4 regions of the Paenibacillus sp. 01T47 genome follow, and region 3 is predicted to be linked to each of the others. Evidence: riboswitches for the same ligand, from Rfam matches in the RefSeq annotation. Region 3 holds a riboswitch; each other region holds the start of a gene.
What was found. A riboswitch is a leader RNA that binds a small molecule or an ion and turns the genes downstream of it on or off. The one in region 3 is predicted to bind cyclic di-AMP.
Positions count from the first base shown of each region.

Region 1 (5,448 bases), on a different contig from region 3:
GACGGTGCACGACTATCTGAAGCTGGATGAAGCGCTCGTTCAGACCGCTTTCGCAGAGTGGGCGGAGGAGCATGATTCTATTTTAAACGATCTATGTGAACGATTTCTGAACAGGCATTTATATAAGTACATTACGCTTGAAAACCCAGATGAAGAGCTGCTAAATGAGATTAGCGAATGTTTCTCTTCTATAGGAATGAATCCGGATTATCATATGGAAATTGATTTTCCATTTGACTTGCCATATGACGTATATCGACCAGATAAAAAAGAAGGAGAAAAGAAAGAAAAAGCGCCGATTTTGTTGTTAGATGGTTTGGAAGATATAAGCGAAATATCCTCTAAATCCGACATTGTTCGTTCTATTACTGGCCTGCATCAAGGACAATATCATCTTTATTATCCAGAAGAGCCGCTCAAAAAAAATATTCATCGATTGCCGGAATCACTTCGTAAGCTTTTCAAACTCGATTGAAGGAGCATAACATCAACATGACATTACTTTTTGATACACATACCCATTTAGATTCGGAAAAATTTGATGAGGATCGCGACGAGGTCATCCAGCGTGCGAAGGATGCAGGCGTGCATATGCTTGTCAATATTGGTTTTAACCGTGAAACAATCCCTACAACCATGGCGCTTGCCGAGAAATATGATTTTATATACGCAGCAGTTGGTTGGCACCCAGTTGACAGTATAGATATGCTTCCAGAGGATTTGGAATGGATTGAACGTCTATGCGCGCATGAGAAGGTTGTCGCCATTGGAGAGATTGGACTCGATTATCACTGGGATACTTCTCCAAAAGAGGTACAACAAAGGGTTTTTCGTGAGCAAATTCGTCTTGCTCGTAAGGTGGGCAAGCCAATTGTTATTCATAATCGGGATGCTCATGAGGACATTATTCGTATTCTTCAGGAAGAGAATGCAGCAGAGGTTGGCGGTGTCATGCATTGCTTCTCCGGCAGCTGGGAAACGGCTAAACAATGTCTTGATATGAACTTCTATATATCATTTGGAGGACCCGTTACTTTCAAAAATGCAAGGGTGCCAAAAGAGGTGCTTAAGCAGGTTCCAATCGACCGGATTTTGATTGAAACCGATGCTCCATATTTAACTCCACACCCGTTCAGAGGGAAGCGAAATGAGTCCTCTTACGTCTCTTTAGTTGCAGAGACAGCAGCCGAATTATTGGGCAAAACGGTAGAAGAAATAGGTGTAATTACGACTGAAAACGGTCGAAGATGTTTTGGTATTGTCTAAAAACGAGAGAAATAGTGAGAAATAGAGACCTTTATCGCGTAAAAACTAATTTTTATAGCGATAATCGCTTATTTTTTCCTGCTTTATCCTGCTTTTTCGCTTAAATCGTCTTTTATCGTATCTTTACAATTGACCTCGTATGAAGGTATGATTCATCTCAGAGCAATAAAATTTTGTATTGGATTTCCAGTTTACGCTTAATCTCCATTCGGAGAGCGGGGGAACCATGTACGGTTTTTAATTCCGTATTTTGAATTCTTCAGGGGTGAATTTCGAAGCCATTGCCATGAGCATTGTGTAACGAATAGGGCGACTCTCTTGTCCGAATCCGTCAGCTAACCTCGCAAGCGTTATAGAGAGTGATCAACCTCGTGCATCCATTTTTCTGTATCCCAGTGAATCATTTAACCGGGAAGCCACGAAACAGATCCTCTGTCGACGGCTTCTTTTTATTTTCGAATAATCGGGAATTTGTCGACATAGGGATAAAAGATGGGGGTGGGAGGATCGATAGCAGTACTGGATTGCGTGCTCGCACGCCAATATACTATAGTCGCGTCAGTTGTATCATGCGTAACACTTGGCGGCGGGGCTATGAAGGAGGACCGATGAAGTGGGAATACTCCAGGTTAAGGACACCCATGGGAAACGATCATCCAGCATGTCTTTCGCATTGCGATGGAAGCGTGAAAACTTGCGTTTGATTCTTTTGAGTGCTACTATCTCAATCGCTATGACTTTCATGTTTTTGGTGTTGTTGTACGGAACGGCTGTCAAAAGCGTCTCCGTAGTAGTGAACGGACAAGAAACCGTTGTGGAAACGAAGCAATGGGTCCTGCAACGCCTACTGGATGAACAAGCTATCGCAATTGGACCACATGATGAGGTGTCCATACCGCTTAATGCGGCAATAAAGGACGGAGATCGTATAGAGGTGACTCATGCGATACCGGTAATTGTGAAGGCTGATGGCAAGACCTCTACTGTATATACGACAGAGAGAACAGTGCAGGCAGCGATCGAGGAATTACATATTCCAGTTCGTGGTCAAGATAAAGTAATACCTCCGCTTCATACCGTTTTGGACAACGAATTGACTGTAACCGTCGTTCGCGTAGATAAGAAGGTAGCTGAGACAGAGCGTGCAATGCCATTCTCTATTGTGAAGAAGAACGATCCGACGCTGGAAGCGGGCAAGCAGAAGCTTGTTCAACCCGGCAAGGAAGGTCTGATCGTAGAGAGTATCGAGAAGCAGTACGAGGACGGAATCCTTATATCGAAGAAGATGGTCAGCAAGGTGGTTGAAACCGCTGCGGTTAATCAGGTTGTCGCCATCGGAACGAAGAAGGAAGAGCCTAAAGTATCTGTGCTCTCGAACAAGAGCCCGAGCTTTACTTCGCTTACGAAGAGCGGTGTAACGTTTAAGGCGAGAAAAGTACTTAAAAATGTCACGTTGACTGCTTATTCTGCAGACCTCTCTTCAACAGGAAAAGATGAAAGCCATCCGGAATACGGGATTACATCATCAGGCACTCGGGTGCAAGAGGGTCGGACGATAGCTGTTGATCCGAAGGTTATTCCCATCGGTTGGTGGGTTTATATTGAAGGAATCGGTTTCCGCCGCGCTGAGGATAAAGGAAGTGCGGTTAAAGGCAACAAAATCGACGTATACTTTGATAGTACAAAGATTGCGAACAAATTCGGCAGGAAAAAAGGCATCACCGTATATGTGCTGGGGCCGAATAAACCGACTGCAAGCTAATTGAGCGGTTACCATCATCTTATCGCAATAATCAATTAAATATGCCATCATAAGGAGAGGCACTGCCTCTTCTTTTTGCATGTCTAAGGGTCTAATACAGTTTATGTAGAAGGGGATGATCTTGGTGATCAAAGAGATCATTGTCGTTGAAGGCAAAGATGATACCGTTGCAATAAAAAGGGCGGTAGATGCAGATACCATAGAGACGAATGGTTCCGCTATCGGTGAGGATGTATTGAAGAGGATTGCGCTGGCCAATGAGCGTCGCGGCGTTATTATATTCACAGACCCTGATCATGCAGGAGAACGCATTCGCAAGATTGTTGCGCGTCATGCGCCAGGATGCAAGCATGCTTTTTTGCCGCAGGAGAAGGCTTTGTATAAAGGGGACATCGGCATCGAAAATGCGAGCCCCGAGGCTATTCGTGCGGCGCTCTCTGAGCTCCGAACAGAATCGGCAGATGAAGCGGGAGAAATTAGCTGGGAAGACTTAATGGATGCAGGTCTGATTGTACATCCTGATGCGTCTAATCGTCGCTTGGTTATAGGCAAGCTGCTCGGAATTGGTTATGCGAATGGCAAGCAGTTCTATAAGCGCTGTACAAGCTTTCGGATTTCCAAAGCAGAGTTTACGGAAGCTTTCCGTCAAATGGAAAAGGAACTGGAGGGATAGCTGAATGAGTCAAGAGCATAGTGAGCTTAGCAAGGAAGTAGTAAAGCCATCCGCGATAGAGGTGGCTACGCCCAAACGCACCAAAGAAATCATTGCGAAATACGGTTTTTCCTTCAAAAAGAGTTTGGGACAAAACTTTCTGATCGATCAAAATATATTAAATAACATCGTAGCGGCAGCTGAGCTTGATGAAACGAAGGGCGCGCTTGAAATCGGCCCTGGTATTGGCGCGCTCACACAGCGGCTTGCCAAAGCGGCTGGTAAGGTGACGGCTGTCGAAATCGACAATAGGCTCATTCCGATTTTGAAGGATGTGCTGGAGGGCGAGGAGCATACAACCGTCATTCATGGCGATGTGCTTAAGCTTGATTTGAAGAAGCTGTTCGAAGAGCAGTTTGCGGACGTAACAGGTGTAAGTGTTGTTGCCAACTTGCCTTATTATGTGACAACGCCAATTCTTATGAAGCTGCTTGAAGAGAAGCTGCCGCTTGAGCATATCGTCGTCATGATTCAGAAGGAAGTCGCGGAGCGGATGGCAGCGAAGCCAGGCGGCAAGGAATATGGCAGCCTCAGTGTAGCCGTTCAATATTACTGCGTGCCTAAGGTTGTCTGCATGGTGCCTCATACGGTGTTTATACCGCAGCCAAATGTAGATTCAGCCGTTATTAAGCTGTCATTGCGTGACAAGCCAGCTGTTGATGTACCCGATGAGGATCATTTCTTTAAAGTGGTGCAAGCCAGCTTTGCACAGCGACGGAAGACACTGGCGAATAATCTAACTGCATTCGTGGGCAAGGAGCGCCGCGAAGCATTAACGGAAATGCTTTTAAGCAACGATATTGACCCTATAAGACGCGGTGAGACGTTGTCGCTCGAGGAATTTGCGCGGATTAGCCGCAGCATGCTGGAGGCCGGCTGGTAGAGCTAGGCCGTTTCATCATAAAATACTCACCATTCGCACGTTCTGCCCATAGGATAGACGAAGAGGTGATTTACCCATGAAGCAAGGGGACCTGGTCGTCCGCAAATCGTATGGCGGTGACGTGCTGTTCAAGGTTGAGGCTATTCGTACACATACTGCCGTTCTGAAAGGCACGGATTACCGATTGCTTGCGGATGCTCCGATTCCTGATTTGTCGGTCATACGCGATCCAGAAACGACAAGTGCGGTGCAAGAAGTTCGAATTAAAGTGAATGATTCATTAAGACGCATGCATTCTGAACGGGAACGTCAAGCGGTTGAGAATGAGGAGCATATTCGGCATGCGCTGCAGCAGACTCAACCATTCTTTGAAGTGCCAGGAAAGGTACTTCACCTTGATGGTGATAGTAATTATTTGAAGAAGAGCATGCAGCTGTACAATACGATGCAAGTTCCTTCCCACGGTCTCCATGTGCATGAGTCTCAGATGGCTGATGTGCTTTACCGTCTGCTGCCCCAAATTCAACCGGATATTGTCGTAATAACAGGTCATGATGGCGTACTGAAAAGCCGTTTGCCCATGGATCTGTACAGTTTAAGCAGCTATAAAAACTCACAACATTTCGTTAATGCCGTACGCGTCGCTAGAGAATATGAGAGAAGCCGTGACGGGTTGATCGTTATTGCAGGTGCTTGCCAATCCCATTTTGAAGCTTTGCTGCAAGTGGGCTCAAACTTTGCAAGCTCGCCAGGACGAATATTGATTCATGCGCTCGATCCTGTTTATATAGCGATTAAAGCAAGCTATACATCCATAAAAGACAC
Region 1 is NZ_JBFTPA010000033.1:10,178-15,625, forward strand. It holds gene AC1DOV_RS32515 (HD domain-containing protein) at 1-475, shown strand, start outside; gene AC1DOV_RS32520 (TatD family hydrolase) at 493-1,266, shown strand; cyclic di-AMP (ydaO/yuaA leader) riboswitch at 1,451-1,631, shown strand; gene AC1DOV_RS32525 (ubiquitin-like domain-containing protein) at 1,880-3,028, shown strand; gene rnmV (ribonuclease M5) at 3,153-3,701, shown strand; gene rsmA (16S rRNA (adenine(1518)-N(6)/adenine(1519)-N(6))-dimethyltransferase RsmA) at 3,706-4,623, shown strand; gene yabG (sporulation peptidase YabG) at 4,700-5,448, shown strand, end outside.
Region 1: another riboswitch for cyclic di-AMP. It lies ahead of AC1DOV_RS32525 (ubiquitin-like domain-containing protein); the one in region 3 lies ahead of AC1DOV_RS08325 (NAD-binding protein).

Region 2 (5,448 bases), on a different contig from region 3:
ATTCGTACATGAAATGTACTGCGATGAGACGGACCACTAACGCTAAGGACATGCTTCCGAGGCTGTTTTGCTTCGCAAATGTTGAAGGAGTGCAAATAACGTGGATAAACCATTTTATAAGATTTCTACAGGAGAAAAATTAATTCAGATTGCCATCTATGTATTGATCATTCTTTTATGTTTATCTATCATTCTTCCGTTTCTGAACATCTTTGCTTTGTCCTTTAATTCAGGCAAAGATGCGGAAAGAGGAGGCATCTATTTGTGGCCGAGATTATGGTCTATTGAAAACTATAAGGAAGTTTTCTCATCCTCCAATATTGTAAGTGCATTCGGCATTTCGATGTTCCGAACGATTGTCGGGACATTAGCGAGCGTCTTTTTGACTGCGATGGCAGCTTACGCATTAAAGAGAAAAGCGATGCCAGGCGTTCGATTTTTTACCATGCTTATTTTTTTTACCATGTTGTTTAGCGGCGGCATCATTCCATACTATTTGTTGTTGAAAGACTTGCATTTGACGAATACAATCTGGGTTTATATCATTCCGGGCTTGTATAGTGCATGGAATTTAATAATTATGCGGACTTTCTTCCAAGAGATCAGTCCGAGCCTCGAAGAATCTGCAAGAATTGATGGATATAATGATTTTTCAATTTTCATGAAGGTGATCATGCCGCTCAGCAGGCCGGTTGTGGCTGTCATCGCGTTATTTAACGCAGTGGGGCATTGGAATGATTGGTTTACAGGTGCCTTCTATGTTCGAGAGAGCAATCTGCGGCCTTTATCGACATTGCTGCAGGAAATGCTGACCCGGGCAGATGCGCTTCGAAATACGCTCGAGCAAGCGGCTGGTTCGACGCAATATGAAATGCTGGACAAAATTCAGGTGACAGGAAACTCGCTGAAAATGGCGACGATTATTATCGTCATCACACCGATTATTATGATTTATCCATTTATTCAGAAGTATTTTGCCAAAGGCGTTATGATCGGTTCGGTCAAAGAATAAGGCAGGAACGGAGGAACATATTGAATGACACAAGTAATCATTTCAAATCCTTATGGTAAACAAGAGGGCATGTGGCTGAAAGGGAGCTTCCATAATCATACGACAAATAGTGCTTGCGGCTCTCAAACGCTTGAGACGGTTTACCGGATGTATGGGCAATACGATTTCCTCGGCATTTCCGACCACGATTTCATTACAGTTCATGAAGGGAAACGTTCAATCACGACCGTATTCGAAGCGATGGAGGTTAGCAGTCCGCAAAGGCATATGCTTCTCATTAACCCTCCGCGCTCGATGATGGACAGCTATTCCAACGAGTTTTCGGTAGAACGGTATCAGCAGTATTCTGACCTTTGCACGAAGCAAGGAGGAATGAGCGTACTCGTTCATCCGAATCGTTATTATTCGCAGTATTGGCCGATTGAAGATATGCTCGCGATGCCTTGCTACACCGGAATCGAGATCGTAAATGGCGAAGGAAATCCAGCGTTCGACATTGCGTTTGACAAATGGGATGCGCTGCTCTCAGCTGGGCGAAAAGTATGGGGGTTTGGCGGAGACGATTTTCATGTATATGGGCAAGAGAAACGAACTTGGAATATGGTGCTTGCTGAGCAAAACACCAATGAGAGTATTACTTCAGCGATGAAATCCGGAAGTTTCTATGTTTCCACAGGCTATGGGTTTGAGTCGATTCATGCAGCCGATGGGACGATCGAGTTTAAGCTGCTTGCGAGTGAAGGATTGGACCGGATGTACAAATATGCAACTTTGTTCGGCAAAGACGGAAATGTGCTATACGAGACTTCCGGTCGTTTCAATAGCGTTAGTTACAAGTGTCGTGGTGATGAAGGTTACGTAAGGGCGGCAGTTTATTTGGAAGGCGGTTTTGGCGCATTCTCTCAACCCCTATTTGTTGGATAGGGTGTACTCTCATACATGATAACAGTAGTCTGACGATAACAGCAGGGTAGTACATGAACAGGAAGAATGTGAATTTGAATGAGTAAACAGGTTGACCCGCGCCAAAAGAGCATCATCTCGATAACATGGCCTATCTTTATTGAAGCTTTATTTGGGATGCTGATTGGAACGGTCGATACGATGATGCTAAGCAGCTACTCTGATGGAGCAGTGGCAGCGGTTGGGATAGCTAATCAGATTTTAGTTGTAGTGGGCTTGATGTTTGGATTTGTTACGGTGGGTACAAGTGTCATTCTCAATCAATGGCTCGGCTCAGGCAACTTGCATGGTGCCGATCGAATCGGGAGAACGGCGCTTACTTTGAATGTTATGCTCGGTTTAATAGCTAGCGTAGGATTGATTGTCTATGCCGACGTGTTTTTAGCGCTTTTTAAAGTGCCCGAGGATGTGATGGCAGAAGGAGTCAGCTATCTATCGATTGTTGGCAGCTCCGTCTTCATCACAGCAATAAGCATGACGTTAGGTACTATTTTACGATGCCGCGGTATTGTGAAAGAAATGATGTTCATCGCATTGGGGATAAATGTTCTGCATATTACTTTAAATTATCTGGTGCTGATGGAGCCCTTCGGCTTACCTAATTTAGGCGTAGAAGGAGTAGCAGCATCCACGTGGCTAACCCGTGCCATAGGGATGATCGCTTATTTGATTTTATGTATTCGAAGCTTGGAGTATAAGGTTGGCTTGATTAGTCCATTTAAGTTTCAAAGAAAAAATATTGGCCTTATATTTAAACTAGGTATTCCTTCGGCAGGTGAGCATGTTTCTTATAATCTTTCACAGGTTGTAATCACATATCTAGTCACGCTGATCGGTACGGCAGCGTTAACGACAAAAATTTATTCGCAGAGCATAACTTCTTTTGTTTTTGTTTTTTCAATGGCAATAGGTCAAGGAACGCAAATTATTGTTGGACATCTGATTGGAGCCCATCAGAAGGATGATGCTTATCGATCCAGTATTCAAAGTTTGAAGCTGGCGTTCGTCATTTCGCTTGCGCTTGGTATTTGTATTTATAGCTTCTCAGGTCTATTGCTCAGCCTCTTTACTAATGATGCGGAAATTATATTGTTAGGCAAGCAGCTCATGTTGTTATCGATTATGCTGGAGCCGGCTCGGGCTTGCAACATGGTGCTTATCAGTTGTCTAAATGCGGCTGGAGATGTGAAATTTCCTGTTGCTGCCGGGTTAGTATCCATGTGGGGGATTAGTGTGCCGCTGGCATACGTGTTCGGGATTGTGTTCGACATGGGGTTGGTAGGAATATGGCTGGCCTTTTCAATCGATGAATGGATAAGAGCATTACTGATGTTCTACAGATGGAGGAGACGTTCTTGGCAGAAGGTCGATATTTTGGCGAAACTTGCTTAACTAGAAAGAGTAACTGTATGAAAATACGGATACTCTTTTTTTGTGTTTAAACCGTTATATTTTGAAAATGTGATTGGAAATTCATCTATTTTAATTACAAAAAAATCAGCACCTTTGACAAAAATCATGTAGTGAACAGCTAAATAAATAATAATAATGAAGAAAAATGAAAGTATTCTAATAAACCAATTGCAGGATTATGGTAAAAACAATCGAATTTAACGATACTATAAGGTTTATTGACATGCCGAGTTCTGTATATCGGAAACGGGGGAACCACCTAGGGTGAATTGCTTAATGTATTTTTTTAAGCATAGGGATCTTCAACCGAACCCATAAGCTAACCTCGTAGGCACCGAAGGGAGAAGTTGTTTTGAAGAAGGGTTTTATTTTATTGTTATCCTGCTTGCTGCTGCTTACTGGAGGAGGAAGCGTGCTTGCAGATAAGTCGGACAAGTCAGTGCTTACGAATTCCATTAGCGAGGTTGTTGGAACTCCTTATAAATGGGGAGGCACAACGAGCAAAGGGTTTGACTGCTCGGGTTTTATTCTACATATCTTTAATCAATTTGATGTTAAGCTGCCTAGAACATCTCAATCGCAATCAGACACAGGCACAGAGGTCAATAAAGATGAACTACGCGTGGGTGATCTTGTGTTCTTCAACACAAGCGGCAAAGGCGTTTCTCATGCGGGCATTTACATTGGGGATGGGAAATTTGCTCATTCTTCTACAAGCAAAGGGGTTACGATTACAAATCTTAACGATTCTTATTACGCAAAACGTTATGTAACAGCAAGGCGTGTCGTAACAGAAGATACATTTGCTGCGATGATGGAGTCTAAATAATGTGTAATGATTTTAAAAACCACCTTACGAGGTGGTTTTTTTTATGTAACCATTTATTAAGTATTTGTTAAAGGGTTGTAAGCCAATAATTCGCAAGCTTACAATGTAAATAACATGAGTAATGGAATGAGGTTATAGGATTGAAAAGAGGAACAATCGCATCTTTGGTAGAGGTACTAGCTGTATCTACTAAACTAGGACTAACCTCATTTGGGGGTCCGATAGCCCATCTGGGTTATTTTCACAATGAGTATATTCGTCGCCGTAAATGGATGGATGAACGTAGTTATGCAGACCTCGTTGCTTTATGTCAGTTTCTACCCGGACCAGCCAGCAGTCAAGTTGGGATCGGTATAGGGATAGTTAGGGCTGGGTTATTGGGCGGACTAGTGGCTTGGTTAGGGTTCACACTGCCATCGATCATAGCATTAGTGGCCTTTGCTTTTTTGCTGCAAGGATTTGATCTTGGAAACACAGGCTGGATTCATGGATTGAAAATTGTAGCGGTGGCCATCGTTGCTCATGCCATTCTAGGGATGGGGCAGAAACTAACACCGGATCGAAATAGAGCTACGATAGCAGTCATCGCTGCTGCGGTAACGTTGTATTGGCAAGCGGCCTATAGTCAAGTAATCATTATTGCTGCAGCTGGATTGATCGGGGTATGGTTATATCGTATGAAAACAGTCGAGGGAACTCCTGATCTGAACATTCGAATTAGCCGTTCCCTTGCGATCTCCTGCCTCGTTATATTTCTCACGCTTCTAATTGTGTTGCCATTTCTAAGGCAATGGGGAAATATGGAATGGATTGCGATGTTCGATAGCTATTATCGTGCAGGCTCACTGGTGTTTGGAGGCGGACATGTTGTGCTGCCGCTGCTTGAGAATGAAGTTGTCTTTACCGGGTGGGTTAATGAATCGGATTTTTTAGCAGGTTATAGCGCTGCGCAGGCTGTGCCTGGTCCACTTTTTACATTCGCTAGTTATCTTGGTACTCTCTCTGGTGGATTAACTGGAGCCATTGTCGCAACTACAGCAATTTTTTTGCCGGCATTTCTTCTTGTTGCTGGAACATTGCCGTTTTGGAATGTGTTGCGAAATAACTCAAAAATCCAAGGTGCATTAGTTGGCGTTAACGCCGCTGTAGTTGGCATATTGCTTGCTGCACTGTATGATCCGCTTTGGACTAGCGCGATAGTAGAGTCCGGTGATTTTATGCTGGCTGCCGT
Region 2 is NZ_JBFTPA010000002.1:474,391-479,838, reverse strand. It holds gene AC1DOV_RS06235 (carbohydrate ABC transporter permease) at 101-1,012, shown strand; gene AC1DOV_RS06230 (CehA/McbA family metallohydrolase domain-containing protein) at 1,037-1,936, shown strand; gene AC1DOV_RS06225 (MATE family efflux transporter) at 2,015-3,367, shown strand; cyclic di-AMP (ydaO/yuaA leader) riboswitch at 3,603-3,737, shown strand; gene AC1DOV_RS06220 (C40 family peptidase) at 3,741-4,217, shown strand; gene AC1DOV_RS06215 (chromate transporter) at 4,352-5,448, shown strand, end outside.
Region 2: another riboswitch for cyclic di-AMP. It lies ahead of AC1DOV_RS06220 (C40 family peptidase); the one in region 3 lies ahead of AC1DOV_RS08325 (NAD-binding protein).

Region 3 (5,448 bases):
ATTGATTTTCTAAGCTTGGCAAGGGTACTTCAACTGGTGTAGACATCAATGAGATCTCTCCTCGATTTGAATAATTCACCGATAATACTCAGCCATATTGGCTTGCCGTCTATGGTAAACCCGAAATGCAATATTGTAAAACTGTGGTATATCGTGAAAAGGCAGCCAGATGCCATTTTAAAAGAAATCCATTCGTTATGGCAGTAAAAAGATATTTATTCTTCGAAATACTCGTTTATTCTCTTCCATTCTCGATTATAGAGAAATCTGATTATTCACGCATAAAATCGTTGGAAAGGGATTGAACACTATTTTTGAAAACAAGAGTAAAACTGAGAAATAGTGAGATATCGAGAGATCGAAATGAATGTAAGCGTTGCGAATCGCTCTGCAAGGCTGAAATTGGCTAAATTAGGTAGCAGACTGCCTTTACAGTATTTATAGCGAGGAGTAATATTCGATACAGGATTTATAAATAAGTTTCGATTTACTGATCGCTGAGTTTCCGTGAAAGCGGAAGCGGGGGAACCAATAATGACGCGATGCGCCTGTTCGATGTGAGAGTCGAACAAACGCAGAGCAGGGGTGAATCTTTGACAGGTGCCATGGATACCGGTCAAAGTAGGGCGACTCTCACCGCCCGAATCCGACAGCTAACCTCGTAAGCGTGGACCGAGAGAGGAATGATGAAGCTTGTGATCGATTAACTTCGACCGCAGAGTGTCATAGACCTCTGTGGTTTTTTGTGCCCAAAAAAGCTTAATTTGCTACAAAATGTAAGAAAACGCTGAGTCCTGCAGCAGCAGGAACGGGGGAACCAACGAACGATTCGTGTGCAATCACGACTTCGCTTCATGGGGTGAATCGCTTGAAAATGATCAAGCGTAGGGCAACTCTCAAGGCCCGAATCCGACAGCTAACCTCGTAAGTGTACTCGAGAGAGGCAACAGCCATCGTGCTTCCCGCGGCTTATTCTGCTGCGGGCAAAGAAGCCGCGGGAAAAGTTCCTCTTATCCCAAGGCTTCTTTTTTGTTGCCTTTTTTACCATATGGAGGAGAATTCGTTTGCAGGAAGAGCATATTATTGTAGCTGGTCTAAACGAGGCTGGCCAATCATTCATACGAACTTTGCAGTTTCATCAATTAAAATTTATCGTTTTGACCAATAGCAAACAGGAAGAAAAACAGCTTCGCAAGCAGGGTATCAGCAATGTTTTGTACATCAATTCGAATGATCGTCAAAGCTGGAATGTTCCTTCGATGAACATTAGCGAGGTATTTATATTCGAGAGCAGCTTGGCGCTTAGCTGCCGCTTTGTACAGTGCTGCAGAGCTTGGACCTCTAAGTCGATTTACGTCATTACACAGCAGTGGAATCCAAGGGCTATTTACAAGGGGCTCGGAGCGGATCATATCGTATTCTCTCATACCGGTGAAGTCGGTTTTCTATTAAGCAACAAATAATGCAGGAGGGGTTTACATGCAGGATTTTTATATGTTCGGGGCGTTGTTAGCTAGCTTCGGTTTATTTTACGGATTTTTAACTTGGTGCTCCAGTGTTATTGAGAAAACAGGGGGCGAGGGCCAATGACTGTCATAGCGATAGTGGCTGTATTTGTTTTCGTTTATCTGATTTATGCGTTAATTCATCCGGAGAAGTTTTAATAGAGGGGGATTTACAAGATGGATATTTTACAATTGCTTATCGTCATTGCCGTTCTTGTATTGTTAGTTAAGCCGCTTGGTACTTACGTCTATCATGTGTTCTCAAATGAACACAATCGGTTAGACAAAGTATTCGGAGGGACGGAGCGATTTATATTTAAGCTTATTGGTCTCAAAAAAAGAGAGGGCATGAGTTGGAAGATATACGCACTCAGCTTTGTTGCAACCAATTTAATTTTAGTTGCTTTCAGCTATTTGATATTGCGGTTCCAAAATGCACTGCCGTTTAATCCAAATGGCATGGCAGCCATGGAGCCTACACTGACTTTCAATACAGTCATCAGCTTTATTACCAATACGAATCTACAGCATTACAGCGGGGAAAGTGCCTTATCTTATTTCTCCCAAATGGCGGTCATCATGATGATGATGTTCACGTCAGCGGCGACGGGCTTCTCGGTTGCCATCGCGTTTGTTCGTGGGATTACGAGTAAAGGAACGACGATCGGCAACTTTTTCGAGGATTTTGTAAAAGCACACACAAGGATTTTTCTTCCGATTTCCTTTATTATCACGCTAGTGCTTGTCGCTCTTCAGGTGCCGCAAACGCTTGATCCGACATTTACAATTAAAACGCTAGAGGGAGCCATGCAGCAAATTGCAATCGGTCCTGTAGCTTCGCTTGAATCCATCAAACATTTGGGCACAAACGGCGGCGGTTTTTTTGGAGTGAACTCGGCTCATCCATTTGAAAACCCAAATCCATTAACGAATGTGATTCAAATCTTGTCGATGTGGGCGCTGCCGGCTTCGCTGCCGTATGCATTTGGTCTTTTTGCTAAAAACAAAAAGCAAGGCTGGGTTGTATTCTCTGCCATGATGTGTTTGTTTCTAGTGTTTCTAAGCCTTGCTTACACATCGGAGAAAACAGGCAATCCTGCAATAAGCGCACTAGGAATCGATGCTACTCAAGGAAGCATGGAGGGCAAGGAAGTAAGGTTCGGTATCGCGCAATCGGCACTGTTCACAACGGTAACAGCCGCTGCGACAACGGGTACCGTCAACAATATGCATGACACGCTTACACCGCTTGGCGGCTTGGTTCCGCTTGCTGAAATGATGCTTAATGTCGTCTTTGGAGGCAAGGGAGTAGGGCTTATCAATATGCTCATGTACGCCATACTAGCTGTGTTTATATGCGGGCTGATGGTAGGGCGAACGCCAGAGTTTCTGGGCCGAAAAGTAGAGCCGCGAGAAATGAAACTGATAGCGATAGCGATTCTAGTTCATCCTTTCATTATATTAGTGCCTACCGCCATTGCTTTTATGACGGATTTGGGCCATGGGGCGATAACGAATCCAGGGTTCCACGGCATTAGCCAGGTGCTTTACGAATATACGTCATCGGCAGCGAATAATGGCTCCGGCTTTGAGGGATTAGGCGACAATACGCCGTTCTGGAATATTAGTACTGGGCTAGTCATGCTGACCGGCCGCTATATTTCGATGATTGCGATGCTTGCGGTTGCTGGATCTCTTGTTCGCAAGCAGCCTGTTCCAGAAACAATCGGGACGTTCCGTACAGATAATGGACTTTTCACTGTACTACTAATTGGTACTGTTCTTTTAATTGGTGCATTAACCTTCTTGCCGGTCATCGTGCTTGGGCCGGTTGCAGAATATTTGATACTCCGCTAACGGATGAGGTGAACGATAATGAATAAAAATAAGAAGAATAATTTGCTGTCGGGAGATGCGGTTAAACATGCCGTCATCGATAGCTTTGTGAAATTAAATCCAGTTACGATGATGAAAAATCCCGTTATGTTTGTTGTCGAGGTAGGGACGGTTATCGTTCTGCTGATGACTATTTTTCCAAATTACTTTAATTCTCAAGAACGCATAGGCTTTAATATTACCGTGTTTTTCATCCTGCTTTTCACGCTGCTGTTCGCAAACTTTGCTGAAGCCATTGCAGAGGGCAGAGGCAAGGCACAGGCCAATTCGCTCAAAAAATCTAAGCAGGAAATGAGTGCCAATAAGCTCGTCGGCAGCTCTATTGTAGTCGTATCATCAACGGAGCTCCGCAAAGGCGATATTTTCATCGTCTCCCAAGGTGAGATGATTCCTGGTGATGGCGAGGTCATTGAAGGGCTGGCTTCCGTAGATGAATCAGCGATTACAGGTGAATCGGCGCCAGTTATTAAAGAAGCTGGAGGAGATTTCAGCTCGGTTACAGGCGGTACAAGGGTTGTGAGTGACAAAATTAAAGTGCGCATGACGAGTGACCCCGGGGAGTCATTCATCGATCGGATGATTGCCCTTGTTGAAGGAGCGAAACGTCAGAAGACGCCTAATGAAATTGCGCTCAATACACTTTTGACTAGCTTAACGATTATTTTCTTAATTGTAGTTGTTACGTTGGCACCAATCGCTGACTATTTGGGTATCCACTTAGAAATTCCAGTATTAATCGCGCTGCTTGTATGTTTGATTCCGACGACCATCGGCGGATTATTATCAGCAATCGGCATTGCTGGGATGGATAGAGTAACTCAGTTTAATGTACTGGCTATGTCAGGTAAGGCTGTTGAAGCAGCAGGCGACATTAATACGATGATCTTGGATAAAACAGGAACGATCACGTTCGGCAACCGGATGGCAAGCGAGCTTGTGCCTGTCGGAGGCAGCAATCTTCAAACTTTATCGGGTTGGGCAGCTATCAGCTCGCTTAAGGATGAAACGCCTGAAGGCCGTTCTGTGCTTGAATGGATGAAGAAGCAGGGCTTAAGCTATGATGCTTCACTTGCGGAAGGCGGCGAATTTATTGAATTCAAAGCAGAGACGCGAATGAGCGGTATTGATCTGGCAAACGGCCGCCGAGTTCGGAAGGGCTCTGTCGATGCGGTTCGGAAGTGGGTAGCTTCACAGGGCGGGACCATCCCATCCGATTTAGAAAATATTTCGAATACGATTGCTACATTAGGCGGTACACCGCTCGCAGTAGCTGTTGATAACCAAATCTTTGGTGTTATCTATTTGAAGGATACCGTTAAGCCAGGAATGAAGGAAAGATTCGATCAGCTGCGTGAAATGGGCATCAAAACGATTATGTGTACGGGAGACAATCCGCTTACTGCAGCAACCATCGCACATGAAGCGGGAGTCGACGATTTTATTGCGGAGAGCAGGCCGGAAGATAAAATAGCTGTTATACGCCGTGAACAAGCCGAAGGAAAAATGGTTGCGATGACTGGTGACGGTACAAACGATGCTCCTGCACTTGCCCAAGCGGATGTGGGTCTTGCTATGAACAGCGGGACGATTGCTGCAAAAGAAGCTGCCAATATGGTGGACTTGGATTCGGACCCTTCCAAAATTATTGAAGTCATTGCTATCGGCAAGCAGCTGCTTATGACAAGAGGGGCACTGACGACTTTTAGTATCGCTAATGATATCGCCAAATATTTTGCAATCATTCCAGCGATGTTCATGCTTGCCATTCCCGAGATGGGCGTTCTAAATATTATGAATTTAGGCTCTCCATTGTCTGCTATACTGTCGGCGCTTATTTTTAACGCGATTATTATTCCGCTGCTTATCCCGCTTGCCATTAAAGGCGTAGCGTACAAACCGATGAGCGGAGCCAAATTGCTTAGCCGCAACGTATTCATTTATGGTCTGGGCGGTGTCATTGTTCCGTTCGTTGGCATTAAACTCATCGACTTTGCAGTGCATTTATGGATTTAATATAACCATACACGAAAGAAGGCTTACCTATATG
Region 3 is NZ_JBFTPA010000003.1:203,604-209,051, forward strand. It holds gene AC1DOV_RS08320 (hypothetical protein) at 1-46, opposite strand, end outside; cyclic di-AMP (ydaO/yuaA leader) riboswitch at 486-684, shown strand; cyclic di-AMP (ydaO/yuaA leader) riboswitch at 776-946, shown strand; gene AC1DOV_RS08325 (NAD-binding protein) at 1,065-1,463, shown strand; gene kdpF (K(+)-transporting ATPase subunit F) at 1,587-1,664, shown strand; gene kdpA (potassium-transporting ATPase subunit KdpA) at 1,683-3,362, shown strand; gene kdpB (potassium-transporting ATPase subunit KdpB) at 3,381-5,414, shown strand; gene kdpC (potassium-transporting ATPase subunit KdpC) at 5,446-5,448, shown strand, end outside.

Region 4 (5,448 bases), on a different contig from region 3:
GGCAGCCCAAGCAAGCACGGGCATCAGCCAAAGAACACCCATATTGTATGGGGATTGAGAGGCATCTGATGTTTCCCAAGTGCCAATGGACAGCTTCAAGGCGATAAAGATAACCGATTGAATTGCAAATAAGATGATCGCGAATAAATAGGACAAGCCGACGCTGCGCCAAACATAATCGCCATACCCTCTCTGACCAAAGCGCGGCCATAAAGCGCGGCCCTGCGCCTTCCAGAGGCCGTCTCCGGCAACAATGGATACATAAATGGAACCTGCCATAGGAATCGCTAGCAGAACACTTACGATGGCAGTGATCGAAACGGTAGCGCCTGCCATATCCGTCTCGCCGAGCGTAGCCCGGATACCATCCAGAACGTTTAAATTCATGATCGTATAAGTAATTAAATAAATGATCGTTAATACGATTCCGTATTTAAAGGATGTATGTTTTCGATACAAAACGGAGTAAATAATAGCTAAGACGAATAAAACGAAGCTCATGAACAGATAACCGATAGAGGTAAGGTATCCAGCTATTTTATCTTGTTTCTCTACATAGTTTATGTAATCGGATGGTGCCTCGAATACCGGTTTATATTTAGTAATGATCGTACGGTCATTCACGACAAGAGCGTTAACCAATACGTTAAGATGAGCATTTTTAATGGAATAACCTGCAGGAGGCTTGGGCTGCCAATCGCCATTAGGCAATATTTGCCCGCCTATGAATTCAGTTCCGCTGAAATTTCCTGCAGTTAGAAAGGCAATAGCTTCTTTTGCTTTATCTGCATCTGATAGCTGTTCCCCCTCAAGCTTCAAGTTCCAAGCTACGACTTTCCCGCTATGCATATGTAGATAAACATATCCGCTGCCGCCGCCTACGAATTTAAGATCAACCTGAAACGTATCTGTAGGAAACATGGGGTCATATTTATCCGTATATGCTTTGACTAGCTCATATTTAGATAAGTAGCCATTCATAATTTTATCGGTTTGATGTACGGCTTTAGCCGATTTCACCTTCAAGCCTGTTTCTTTTTCAACAAATGCAGACGCCTTATCCTCCGCCGCTGATTTCGCAATGACCTTGGTATTCATTTCGCCAGATGAGATAGCCGTAATCATTGGAACGATTTGTACGGCCCCATAAATAATAAAGCAAGCAACTGCTGCCCATATAAATCGTTTCCATTCATTGGGTTTAATAGAATCAATCATAGTTTCACCTCAACTGTCTTCATAATAAATAGCTCATTTTATTACCTTAACATATGAATCCCTAAATTATCCAATGAAAATGACCGTTTGTTTTCAAAAAAATGCGAAATAACGATGTCCAGCAAGCTAGCTATGTGCTGGTTCGTCCCATTGCCCTAATTTGAGCTAATATCGTCCTGTTTGTCATAAACGTCACCTTTATATCAGGAGTGCTTAGGGATTATAATCGTTATCGTCATACTAATTGCATAGCATAGCCGAATTTCCTAAGGAAATCGGGGGAACCATAAAGTTGTCTAAATGGATGAGCCTGCTGAAAGCAAAGCAGTTCAACATTAGATAGCATGGGGTGAATTTTAGCGGTGAAGCATCGTCTTCTTCCGCTGAATAGGGCTGCCTGTCCAGGCCCGAATCCGTCAGCTAACCTCGAAGGCGTATTGGAACAGGACTCATCGCACGAGCACTTGAGTTTCCAGTGCTTTTTTTTATGCTTAAAAACAATAAATGACAATATGACATAATCAAAAAGAAGGGAAATGAATGAAGGTTAGTTGGAATGTTTTGAAGTGGTCACCCCCGCGTATTTTGGTAAGTGGATTCGCTCTTATTATATTGCTGGGTGCCTTATTATTATCCATGCCTTTTGCATCGGTAAGCGGTGAGAGATTGCCTTTTATAGATGCGCTGTTTACGGCAACTTCGGCAACCTGTGTAACAGGGTTAGTTGTCGTTGATACCGGAACTTATTTCTCTATATGGGGTCAAATCATATTAATGTGCCTGTTCCAGCTTGGCGGACTCGGATTTATGACGATGGCGACGCTGGTAGCGCTCGTACTTCGCAAGAGGATTTCGCTGCGTGAGCGGCTTTTGCTGCAGGAATCCATGAACCAGTCGAGCATGGAAGGCATCGTGCGTTTGATTAGACGCGTTATTGTGTATTCATTGACAATAGAGCTTATTGGCGCTGCGTTGTTTGCTTCGAGGTTTGCATTTGATATGCCGCTGGGCAAAGCGATTTATTTTGGAGCCTTTCATGCGGTTTCATTGTTTAACAATGCTGGTTTTGATATTTTTGGGAACTATCGCAGCTTGACCTTATACGTTTCTGATCCAGTCGTCAATATTGCAGCTATGATGCTGATCATTTCGGGCGGACTTGGCTTTGTCGTTATGTCGGACCTGATGGAGTTCCGCAAAAACCGCAAGCTGTCGCTGCACAGCAAGGTCGTGCTATCTATGACAGGAACACTTATTGCAGTAGGGACACTCGTCATATTTATTTTTGAATTCTCGAATTCGAAGACACTGGGCTCTCTGGACTGGGGCGGGAAAATTTTGTCCTCGTTCTTCCAGTCGGTAACGCCGCGGACGGCAGGAGCCAATACGCTTGATTATACGGCTATCCGGCAAGCGACGATGTTTTTCACCATTATATTAATGTTTATTGGCGCCTCGCCCGGCTCGACGGGCGGCGGCATCAAAACAACAACCTTTGCAACGCTGGTCGGCGCTGTATTTGCAATGATTAGAGGACGAGAGGACATCGTTCTTTTCCGTTACAGATTAGGCAAAGACAGAATTTTTAAAGCACTCACGATTACTTTGATCTCTTTATCGCTTGTCATTATTGTAACGATGATCTTGTCGATGACGGAGGATCAAGCTTTTATAAAGCTATTGTTTGAAGCGACATCAGCATTTGGAACAGTAGGATTATCCGTTGGTGTTACGCCAGAGCTGAGTCTTGTTGGGAAAATAGTCATTGCATTAACCATGTTTGCCGGAAGACTTGGACCCCTGACGCTCGCATACGCGCTTGGGCCTCGTACAGAGAAAGAGCTTTATCGGCATCCAGAAGGCAAAATTACGATTGGATAGGAGACTTTGCAAGTGGGAATTAAAAAGAAACAATTTGTCATCATCGGCTTAGGGAGATTTGGTTCGAGCTTAGGGCGCGAACTCGTCCAGCTTGGCCATGAGGTGCTTGGAATAGATAAGGATGAGGAAGCCGTTCAGGACATGAGCGGTATTCTAACCTATGCAGTATCAGCTGATTGTACGGATGAAGAAGCGCTGCGCTCCTTGGGTGTAAGAAACTTTGATTGCGGAGTTGTCGCGATTGGCGATGACATTCAATCCAGCATTTTGACAACCATACTGCTTAAGGATTTGGAAGTGAAGCAAGTTGTAGCGAAAGCTTTGACTGAACTGCATGGCCGGGTGCTTGAGAAAATCGGTGTTGACCGCGTGGTCTATCCTGAGCGCGATATGGGTATTCGAGTTGCGCATCAGCTTGTATCCCCAAATCTATTAGATTATATCGAGCTTTCCAAAGAGTATACGATTGCCGAGCTTGCCGTACCGCAATGCTTGGATGGCAAGTCATTGCATGATCTTAATCCGCGAGCTAGATTTGGATGCAGCATCGTAGCCATAAATAAGCCCAATGGCATCATCATCGCACCGACAGCAACGGATGTCCTTTCACTTCGTGATGTCATGGTTATTATAGGAACAAATGAGCAAATAGAAGACTTCGAAGCATCCGTTATCCGTTAATTGTTTAATGTAGTGGAAGAGGCTTATTATTAGAAAAAGCAGATTAGGCTGAAATGGATTTGGAAGTGTAATATTGGAAATGCTGAAGGACAGCAGCTATTTTAAAAGCTGCTGTCCTTTTTGCTGGGGAAGCCTGCTGCAAGCTCGTTGATCCATAGACGAACGGACGGGCTGAGGGCGGCCGAATCCGCATGAATGAGCGAGGTGGTACGCTTTGTATCCTCAAGTTCTCGAATGGGAATGACGGTAAGATCATTGTCTTCAAGCAGTTGATTGCGCATATACGATTGAGGCAGGAGCGTCGCAGCACGGCAAGTATGCAGCAACCGAAGGATAGCTTCAAACGAATCAATTTCCATTCGCACATCCGGCTGAAGATGATATTTGTCAAACAGCTCGTCGGTCAACAACCTGTACCAAGTGCCTTTGGAGAACAAGATCATCGGCATGCCGGTCACATCCTGTATACCCAGCGTGCCTTTATCGGTAATGACCTGATTACGAGGCACCACGAGCGATAGATGATCCTCAAACAGCGGAATACACCGCAGCGTTGAATCCTCAATACTAGAGGCGACAATGCCGATATCGGCTTTGTGATCTCGTACGAGCGATACGATTTCATGCGTCTTGCCGGTAATCGCTTTAATGTCGATCTCCGGATGAGTTGAAGTTAAGCTTTGAATGAGATCGGGCAAAGTCGTTTGAAGCGTCGTCAAGCTTGCGCCAATAGTAAGGGTCGTATGTCCAGCTGAGGTGAACTCGGAGACGGTTTGCAAATATTTGCGATGAAGCTGGCGAAGCTCCAAAGCATATTCATAGGTCAATTGCCCAATTCGAGTAAGCTCCAGCCGCTTTCCGATGCGATGAAACAAAGGAGAGCCCAGGTCCTGCTCAAGCTTGGCAATTTTACGAGAAAGTGCAGGCTGAGACAGGTTTAGCAAGGCGGAAGCCTTGTTCATACTGGACTGTTCCACAATAACGGTGAAGACATGCATCTCTTCATTCATGAATGAAACCCCTTATGTCATTTTGTTATAAGAAATTATAAAAAATAAGCAATTCCATTATAAGCTTAAAAGGAGTAGGATGGGAAGTGTGGCTAATATGTGTCGAGTTTTGTTGACGGACATACATGCTGGGGTTACAATGTAGAATGATTTGCCAAGCGTAAACTGCTGATGACAACCATTGGCTGCACAGCACCTCGTTTGCGCTGGAATATAAGCAATGTATAAAGGGGAAACCGATACATTCTTATATTTTAAGAAAAAGCATGCTAGCACTCACAGTTTTGAAAGGAGAAGGAATGACATGAAAGGAAATTCGTATTTCTCGCGCAAGCTTCACTCGCTTCTCGGGATCATTCCACTCGGCGGATTTATCGTCGTGCATGGTCTGACTAACTACCAGGCGTTTGAACGCGGGCCTGAAGGCTTTGACAAAGGCGTAACTCTCATTAACAGCATGCCCGTGCTGCCGCTGCTCGAGATTTTCGGCATTTACCTCCCGCTATTGTTTCATGGTATTTACGGCTTGTATGTCGCTTACCAATCGAACACGAATACGGGACGTTTTAAGTACGGCCGGAACTGGGCGTTTACCGCTCAACGGGTAACTGGGGTAATTACTTTTGTATTCGTTTTCTGGCACGTATATCAAACTCGG
Region 4 is NZ_JBFTPA010000005.1:97,774-103,221, forward strand. It holds gene AC1DOV_RS12455 (CPBP family intramembrane glutamic endopeptidase) at 1-1,218, opposite strand, end outside; cyclic di-AMP (ydaO/yuaA leader) riboswitch at 1,464-1,668, shown strand; gene AC1DOV_RS12460 (TrkH family potassium uptake protein) at 1,759-3,099, shown strand; gene AC1DOV_RS12465 (potassium channel family protein) at 3,118-3,780, shown strand; gene AC1DOV_RS12470 (LysR family transcriptional regulator) at 3,882-4,790, opposite strand; gene AC1DOV_RS12475 (succinate dehydrogenase cytochrome b558 subunit) at 5,095-5,448, shown strand, end outside.
Region 4: another riboswitch for cyclic di-AMP. It lies ahead of AC1DOV_RS12460 (TrkH family potassium uptake protein); the one in region 3 lies ahead of AC1DOV_RS08325 (NAD-binding protein).